DNA from 2 places in the Streptomyces sp. CMB-StM0423 genome. Region 1 is predicted to be linked to the other one. Evidence: predicted binding sites of a transcription regulator. Region 1 holds the regulator's gene; the other holds the start of a gene.

Evidence for each region. The regulator HrcA, encoded in region 1, represses chaperone genes, less so after heat shock. The targets are predictions, from matches to a motif close to TTNGCACTCNGNNNNNCNGAGTGCNAA.
Region 2: the regulator HrcA is predicted to act here: its motif matches at 2,100-2,126, upstream of groL (chaperonin GroEL).

Annotation. Positions count from the first base shown of each region.
Region 1 is NZ_CP025407.1:5,833,489-5,837,900, reverse strand. Features, by position in the region: gene CXR04_RS25345 (nitronate monooxygenase) at 1-355, opposite strand, end outside; gene dnaJ (molecular chaperone DnaJ) at 511-1,644, opposite strand; gene hrcA (heat-inducible transcriptional repressor HrcA) at 1,645-2,670, opposite strand; gene CXR04_RS25330 (MBL fold metallo-hydrolase) at 2,813-3,517, shown strand; gene CXR04_RS25325 (DUF3097 domain-containing protein) at 3,528-4,352, shown strand.
Region 2 is NZ_CP025407.1:3,510,469-3,514,880, reverse strand. Features, by position in the region: gene thrC (threonine synthase) at 1-993, shown strand, start outside; gene CXR04_RS15100 (MoaD/ThiS family protein) at 990-1,268, shown strand; gene CXR04_RS15095 (cold-shock protein) at 1,665-1,868, shown strand; gene groL (chaperonin GroEL) at 2,254-3,876, shown strand; gene murQ (N-acetylmuramic acid 6-phosphate etherase) at 4,109-4,412, opposite strand, start outside.

The DNA.
Region 1 (4,412 bases):
GTATCGCCACCTTGGCGTCGAAGGCGTCGTCCGTGCCGGCCTCGGCGTCCCCCAGCGGCGTGCCGTACCACTCGGCCTCGCCGGCCAACTGCTCGGCGTACGCCTCGATCTGGGCGGGGTCGGGCGGCGAGGGAGGCTGGGGCATGAACAGGTTGACGCCGAAGGGCCGGTCGGTGACGGCCCGCAGTTGGCGGATCTCCTCGTACATCGCCTCGGGCGTCTTGTAACCGGCGGCGAGGGAGGCCAGGCCGCCGCCCTCCAGCACCCCGGCGGCGAGCTGCGGGCAGGAAGCGCCACCGGCCATGGGCGCCTGCACGATCGGGAAGGTGAACAGATCGTTCAGCTCGGTGGGCATGGCTCAATCCTGTCATGCAGGTCGGACGCCGGCGGCCCGCGCCGGATCTTGGAATCCGCGCGTTTTCACGCACCTGGGGACGGCTGACGCCCCACCCGCAACACCCGTCGCACGGGCCGCACGGCGGCGGCCGGGCGAGGTCCCCTGCCGGGGTGCTAGCGGCCGCTCCAGGCGTCCTTCAGCCGCGAGAACAGCCCCTGCTGGCCCGGTTTGAAATGGCCCTGGGGGCGCTCCTCGCCGCGCAACTGGGCGAGTTGGCGAAGGAGCCGCTCCTGCTCCGGGTCCAGCTTCTGCGGCGTCTCGACCTCCACGTGCACGACCAGGTCGCCCCGGCCGCCGCCGCGCAGATGCGTGACGCCGCGCTGGTGCAGCGGAATCGACTGCCCCGACTGCGTACCGGGGCGGATGTCGACCTCTTCCAGGCCGTCGAGCGTCTCCAGATTGACCTTCGTGCCCAGGGAGGCCGCCGTCATCGGGATCGTCACCGTGCAGTGCAGATCGTCGCCGCGGCGCTGGAAGATCAGGTGCGGCAGCTCGCGGATCTCCACGTACAGGTCGCCCGCGGGGCCGCCGCCCGGGCCGACCTCGCCCTCGCCGGCGTGCTGGATGCGGGTGCCGGTGTCGACGCCCGCGGGGATCTTCACCGTGAGCGTACGCCGCGAGCGCACCCGGCCGTCGCCCGCGCACTCGGGGCACGGCGTGGGCACGACCGTGCCGAAGCCCTGGCACTGGGGGCAGGGCCTGGAGGTCATGACCTGGCCGAGGAAGGACCGGGTGACCTGCGAGACCTCGCCGCGGCCGCGGCACATGTCGCACGTCTGCGCCGACGTACCGGGCGCCGCGCCCTCGCCGTTGCAGGTGCCGCAGACCACCGCGGTGTCGACCTGGATCTCCTTGGTGGCGCCGAACGCCGCCTCCTCCAGCTCGATTTCGAGCCGGATCATGGCGTCCTGGCCGCGCCGCGTGCGCGAGCGCGGGCCGCGCTGGCCCGCCTGGCCGAAGAAGGCGTCCATGATGTCGGAGAGGTTGCCGAAGCCGCCGGCGCCGAAGCCGCCGGCCGCGGCGCCGTTCTGCGACAGCGGGTCGCCGCCGAGGTCGTAGATCTGCTTCTTCTGCGGGTCCGACAGCACCTCGTAGGCGGCGTTGATCTCCTTGAACCGCTCCTGGGTCTTCGGATCCGGGTTCACGTCCGGATGCAGCTCGCGGGCGAGTCTGCGGAACGCCTTCTTGATCTCCTCCTGCGACGCGTCACGTCCGACGCCGAGGACCGCGTAGTAGTCCGTGGCCACTTATGACTCCGCCAGGATCTGTCCGACGTACCGTGCCACTGCGCGTACCGCTCCCATCGTTCCGGGGTAGTCCATGCGGGTAGGTCCGACCACGCCGAGCTTGGCGACGGCTTCACCGGTGTCGCCGCCAGAACCGTATCCGACGGAGACGACCGAGGTGGAGGTGAGCCCCTCGTGGTCGTTTTCATGGCCGATACGCACCATCACGCCCGGTTCCTTCGCCTCGCCGAGCAGCCGCAGGAGCACCACCTGCTCCTCCAGCGCCTCCAGCACCGGCCGGATGGTGAGCGGGAAGTCGTGGTCGAAGCGGGTGAGGTTGGCGGTGCCGCCGATCATCAGCCGCTCCTCCGTCTCCTCCACCAGCGTCTCCAGCAGCACCGACAGCACGGTCTGCACCGTGCCCCGGTCGTCCGCGGGGAAGGGCTCCGCCAGGTCGGCCACCAGCCGCGGCACGTCGGCGAACCGGCGGCCGACGACACGGCTGTTGAGCCGGGCGCGCAGGTCGGCGAGGGAGTCCTCGCTGAACGGCGCCGGGCAGTCGATCATGCGCTGCTCGACCCGGCCGGTGTCGGTGATGAGCACGAGCATCACGCGCGCGGGGGCGAGTTGGAGCAGCTCGACGTGGCGCACGGTCGAGCGGGTCAGCGACGGGTACTGCACCACCGCCACCTGCCGCGTCAACTGCGCCAGCAGCCGCACGGTGCGCCCCACGACGTCGTCGAGGTCGACGGCGCCGGACAGGAAGTTCTGGATCGCCCGCCGCTCGGGCGCGCTCAGCGGCTTGACGTCGGCGAGCTTGTCGACGAACAGCCGGTAGCCCTTGTCGGTGGGGATGCGGCCGGCGCTGGTGTGCGGCTGGGCGATGTACCCCTCGTCCTCCAGGGCGGCCATGTCGTTACGCACCGTCGCCGGGGAGACACCCAGGTGATGCCGCTCGGTGAGCGCCTTGGAGCCGACCGGCTCCTCCGTACCCACGTAGTCCTGGACGATGGCGCGCAGCACTTCGAGCCGGCGCTCGCTGAGCATGCTGCCCACCTCCGTACTCGGGGTCCCGTCCGGTCGTTCCGCCGCTGGCACTCGACGGCGGGGAGTGCCAGGGTTCCGGGCCAGTGTACGGCCGGGTAGGGCAGCCCGGGCAAGGCGGCCTGTCAGGTTATAGCGTCGGGGTATGGGTGGCGGTTGGGAAGAGCTGGCCCCGGACGTCCTGCGGCGCCGGCTGCCCCGCTGGGACGCGACGGCGGGCGCGGTGGGCGGAGCGGAAGGCGTGCTGCTCGTGGACACGGGCGCCTCGCTGCGGGAGGGCGCGGAGCTGCGCCGGGCCGTACGGGACCGCTTCGGCCGCCCCGTGACCCGTATCGCGCTCACGCATCCGCACTTCGACCACGTGCTCGGCACCGCGGCCTTCGCCGGCGCCGAGGTCTACGGCCCGGCGGGCATGGCCGCGCACCTGCGCGGCCCGGGCGCGGACGAGCTGCGCGCGGACGCCGTACGCCACGGGCTGAACCGCGACGCGGCGGCGGAGGCCGTCGACGTCCTGGTCGCCCCGCGGCACCCGGTCTCCGGCACGTACCCGCTGGACCTCGGGGGCGGCCGGGAGGTGCTGCTGGTCGAGCTGGGCCCGGCGCACTCGTCGCACGACATGGCGGTCTACGTCCCGGGCCGCCCGGCCGTCGTCTTCTGCGGCGACCTGGTGGAGGAGTCGGGCCCGCCTTCTGTGGGCCGGGATGCGACCCCGGCCCGGTGGCCGGCGGCGCTGGACCGGCTGCTGGAGCTGGGCGGTTCCGGGGCGGTCTACGTCCCGGGGCACGGGGCGGCGGTAGGGGCGGACTTCCTACGGGCCCAACGCGACGAACTGGCGGGACGCTTGTCGTAATCTCACTTCCGTGCGCCGCTACGACACCGACCTCACGCCCCCCTGGAAGAAGCCGCAGCAGCCGGCCCCCGAGGTGGAGGCCGAGCCCGATCTGGTGGTGGAGGAGGTGGCGACGGGCTTCTGCGGCGCGGTCATCCGCACGGAGAAGACCGCGGAGGGCCCGACGGTCACCCTGGAGGACCGCTTCGGCAAGCACCGGGTGTTCCCGCTGACGCCGCGGGGCTTCATGATCGACGGCAAGGTGGTCACGCTGGTACGCCCGGGCCGTACTCGCCAGACGGGCCCCCTGCTCTCAGCCTCCGGCTCGATCGCGGTGCGCGACCACACCGCGCGCGTGGCCCGCGCCGGCCGCATCTACGTCGAGGGCCGCCACGACGCGGAGCTGGTGGAGCGCGTCTGGGGCCACGACCTGCGGGTCGAGGGCGTGGTGGTCGAGTACCTGGAGGGCGTGGACGACCTGCCGTCGGTGGTCTCCGCCTTCGCCCCCGGCCCGGACGCGCGCCTGGGGGTGCTGGTGGACCACCTGGTCCCGGGCACGAAGGAGTGGCGCATCGCGGAGTCGGTGACGAGCAGCCACGCGCTGGTGGTCGGTCACCCGTACGTGGACATCTGGGAGGCGGTCAAGCCCGCGTCGGTGGGCATCGCGGCGTGGCCGAGGATCCCGCGGGGCGAGGACTGGAAGACGGGCGTCTGCCGCGAACTGGGCTGGCCCCCGGACACGGGCGCGGCGTGGCGCCGCATCCTGGAGTCGGTGAGGACGTACCGCGACCTGGAACCGGCGCTGCTGGGCCGGGTGGAGGAACTGATCGACTTCGTCACGACCCCGGGTTCCTGAGGACCGGCGCACGAATCGTCCGGTCCGTGAAAACCCCCGTCCTATGCTGGCGAGTGGACG
Region 2 (4,412 bases), 2.3 Mb from region 1:
GCCGACCGGCTCGCCGCCGAGCTGGGCGTGACGGGCGCGCTGCACGTCAAGGACGACTCGGGCAACCCGACGCACTCCTTCAAGGACCGCGTCGTCGCCATCGCCGTCGAGGCGGCGCGCGCCTTCGGCTTCACCACGCTGTCGTGTTCGTCCACGGGCAATCTGGCGGGCGCGGTCGGCGCGGCCGCGGCGCGGGCGGGGCTGCGTTCGTGCGTGTTCATCCCGTACGACCTGGAGCACGCGAAGGTCGTCATGGCCGCGGTCTACGGCGGTGACGTCGTCGGCATCGAGGGCACGTACGACGACGTGAACCGCTTCTGCTCGGAGCTGATCGGCGATCCGATCGGCGAGGGCTGGGGGTTCACGAACGTCAATCTGCGCCCGTACTACGCGGAGGGCTCCAAGACCCTCGCGTACGAGATCTGCGAGCAGCTCGGCTGGCGGCTCCCGGACAACATCGTCATCCCCGTCGCCTCCGGCTCCCAGCTCACGAAGATCGACAAGGGGCTGAAGGAGCTGATCGCGACGGGGCTGGTCGAGGAGCGCCCGTACAAGATCTTCGGCGCCCAGGCGACGGGCTGCTCCCCGGTCTCGCGGGCCTACAAGGACGGTCACGACGTGGTACGTCCCGTGCGGCCCGACACGATCGCCAAGTCCCTCGCCATCGGCAACCCGGCCGACGGTCCGTACGTGCTGGACATCGCCCGCCGCACCGGCGGCGCGGTGGAGGACGTGACGGACGCCGAGGTCGTGGACGCGGTGAAGCTGCTGGCCCGTACCGAGGGCGTGTTCGCGGAGACCGCGGGCGGCGTGACCTTCGGCGTGCTGGCGAAGCTCGTCGCGGACGGCCGGATCGACCCGGCAGAGACCACCGTCGCGATCAACACCGGCGACGGTCTGAAGACCCTCGACGCGGTCGCTCCCACCACGGGGCCGAGCGCGATCATTCGTCCCACACTCGACTCCTTCCGAGAGGCCGGCCTCGCATCATGAGCGTGAACGTCCGAATTCCGACCATCCTCCGTACGTATACCGACGGGCGGGCAGAGGTGAGCGCCGAGGGCGCGACGCTGGCCGAGGTGATCGAAGACCTGGAGAAGAACCACCGGGGCATCGCCGGCCGGGTGCTGGACGATCAAGGCAAGCTGCGCCGCTTCGTGAACGTCTACGTGAACGATGACGACGTCCGCTTCGCCGATGGCCTGCAGACTCCCACTCCGGAGGGGGCCGGGATCTCGATCATTCCGGCGGTCGCCGGAGGCTGCTGAACCCCTCTTGCGTGTGTGCGGCCCCACCGATCCGGAGTGGGGCCGTTCGCATGTCCGGACACGCGATAGGGTTGGGACGTTCCCCCCTCGTGGCCCATGTTCCACGCATATGAGAACGCGACAAGTTCCCCGCAAATGCGGAGAGTTAATTGTCGTGATGGTGAGTTATGCCCTGCCCGAGTTGTCGGGGAATGGCGGAAATTGATCGGAAAAATACCGATCGGGTGTCCGCAGAATTCTCGTCCGATTGACCTGTTGCACTGGGCATCTGTGCGGATACATTCAGCCGCGGTCGACGCGTTCCGGCGCACGCCCCGGCGTGTATCCGGGGGTGAGGTCTGACCCGGGTCCGCGGAGTGCGGTCCTGTGTAAGGGCCGGCAATAGGGGAGTTTGGAATGGCTCAGGGCACCGTCAAGTGGTTCAACGCGGAGAAGGGGTACGGCTTCATCGCGGTCGACGGTGGTGCGGATGTCTTCGTCCACTACAGCGCGATTCAGATGGACGGATACCGCACCCTCGAGGAAGGCCAGCGGGTCGAGTTCGAGATCTCGCAGGGCCAGAAGGGGCCGCAGGCAGACATGGTCCGCGTCAGCGGCTGAGCGCCGGGCATCGACCACGGACGACTCGCGACGGCCCGCATCCTCCGGGGTGCGGGCCCTCTGCTGTCCGCGCCCCGTGTCCGTACCCCTCTGTCCGCGCCCCCTGCCCGCGCCTCTCTGTCCATGCCTCCTTCCGCCGCCTGTTGTGCGGTGCCGCGGTCCGGTTCCGCTCTGCGCATGAGAAGCCCCTACCCGCTTGCACTCGCAGGGGGCGAGTGCTAATCATTGGCGTTAGCACTCTCCCCGTGAGAGTGACAGCACGGGACCGGTTCGGTGAGGTCCGTACGCCGGGTGGGAGGGAACCACGCGGGTCGCGGACCGTCCGTCGCGGGCGCCAGCGCGGTCCGGACACAGACGACCCCCCTGTCCGGGAGGACTCAACACAATGGCCAAGACCATCGCGTTCGACGAGGAGGCGCGGCGCGGCCTCGAGCGCGGCATGAACCAGCTCGCCGACGCCGTCCGCGTCACCCTCGGCCCCAAGGGCCGGAACGTCGTCCTCGAGAAGAAGTGGGGCGCCCCCACGATCACGAACGACGGTGTCTCCATCGCCAAGGAGATCGAGCTCGAGGACCCGTACGAGAAGATCGGCGCCGAGCTGGTCAAGGAGGTCGCGAAGAAGACGGACGACGTCGCCGGTGACGGCACGACGACCGCGACCGTCCTGGCCCAGGCCCTGGTCAAGGAGGGCCTGCGCAACGTGGCCGCCGGCGCCAACCCGATGGCGCTGAAGCGCGGCATCGAGAAGGCCACCGAGGCCGTCTCCGCCGCCCTGCTGGAGCAGGCCAAGGACGTGGAGACCAAGGAGCAGATCGCCTCCACCGCCTCCATCTCCGCCGGCGACACCCAGATCGGCGAGCTGATCGCCGAGGCCATGGACAAGGTCGGCAAGGAAGGCGTCATCACCGTCGAGGAGTCGCAGACCTTCGGGCTTGAGCTGGAGCTCACCGAGGGCATGCGCTTCGACAAGGGCTACATCTCCGCCTACTTCGCCACCGACATGGAGCGCATGGAGGCGGAGCTCGAGGACCCGTACATCCTCATCGCCAACTCCAAGATCAGCGCGGTCAAGGACCTGCTGCCGCTCCTGGAGAAGGTCATGCAGTCCGGCAAGCCGCTGCTGATCATCGCCGAGGACGTCGAGGGCGAGGCCCTGTCCACCCTCGTGGTGAACAAGATCCGCGGCACCTTCAAGTCCGTCGCCGTCAAGGCCCCGGGCTTCGGCGACCGCCGCAAGGCCATGCTCGGCGACATCGCCATCCTCACCGGCGGCCAGGTCATCTCCGAGGAGGTCGGCCTCAAGCTGGAGAGCGCCACGCTCGACCTGCTGGGCCGCGCCCGCAAGGTCGTCATCACCAAGGACGAGACCACCATCGTCGACGGCTCCGGCGACAGCGAGCAGGTCCAGGGCCGGGTCAACCAGATCCGGGCCGAGATCGACGCCAGCGACTCCGACTACGACCGCGAGAAGCTGCAGGAGCGGCTCGCCAAGCTGGCCGGCGGCGTGGCCGTCATCAAGGCCGGCGCCGCGACCGAGGTCGAGCTGAAGGAGCGCAAGCACCGCATCGAGGACGCCGTGCGCAACGCGAAGGCGGCCGTCGAGGAGGGCATCGTCGCCGGCGGCGGCGTCGCCCTGCTGCAGGCCGGCCACGTCTTCGAGAAGCTGGAGCTCCAGGGCGACGAGGCCACCGGCGCGTCCGCCGTGAAGCTGGCCCTGGAGGCCCCGCTGAAGCAGATCGCGGTCAACGCCGGCCTTGAGGGCGGCGTCGTGGTGGAGAAGGTGCGCAACCTGACCGCCGGTCACGGGCTCAACGCCGCCAGCGGCGAGTACGTCGACATGATCGCCGAGGGCATCCTCGACCCGGCCAAGGTGACCCGCTCCGCGCTGCAGAACGCGGCGTCGATCGCGGGTCTGTTCCTCACCACCGAGGCCGTCGTCGCCGACAAGCCGGAGAAGGAGAAGGCCGCGGCCGGGGGCGGTATGCCCGGCGGCGACATGGACTTCTGATCCGGGATCGCGAAGTCCGTACGTCCGCCGCGGCTGCGGCCGGCCGGCGGACGGACTGACGAACCGAGGGCGGTACCCCGCAGGGGGTGCCGCCCTCGGGCGCGTTGGCACGCAGCGGGAGCAGCGGCGGCGGCCGCGTCTGCGGCGTCGGGGAAGGGGCGGCCTGGCACCCCCAGGCGGCGCCGGCTGGGGGTGCCCTCCGGTCAACGACCCCCTGCCGGCACCGCCGGGTTCAGCTCACGTCGGTCGCGGACTTCAGGGCGACGCGCAGGTGACCGTGTGAGGCGTCGAGCAATCGCTCCGCCGTGCTGCCGTCCACGCCGCCGAGGATGGCGAGGATCGCGTTCTTCACCTCGCCGTGGGTCTCGGCGAGGGCGGCCTCCACCTCCTCGTCGCCCGCGCCCGTCGCCAGCGCGACGATGCGCCGCGAACGGGCCCGCAGCTTCTCGTTGGAGGCCCGCACGTCGACCATCAGGTTCCCGTACGTCTTGCCGAGACGGATCATCGTGATCGTCGACAGCATGTTGAGCACGAGC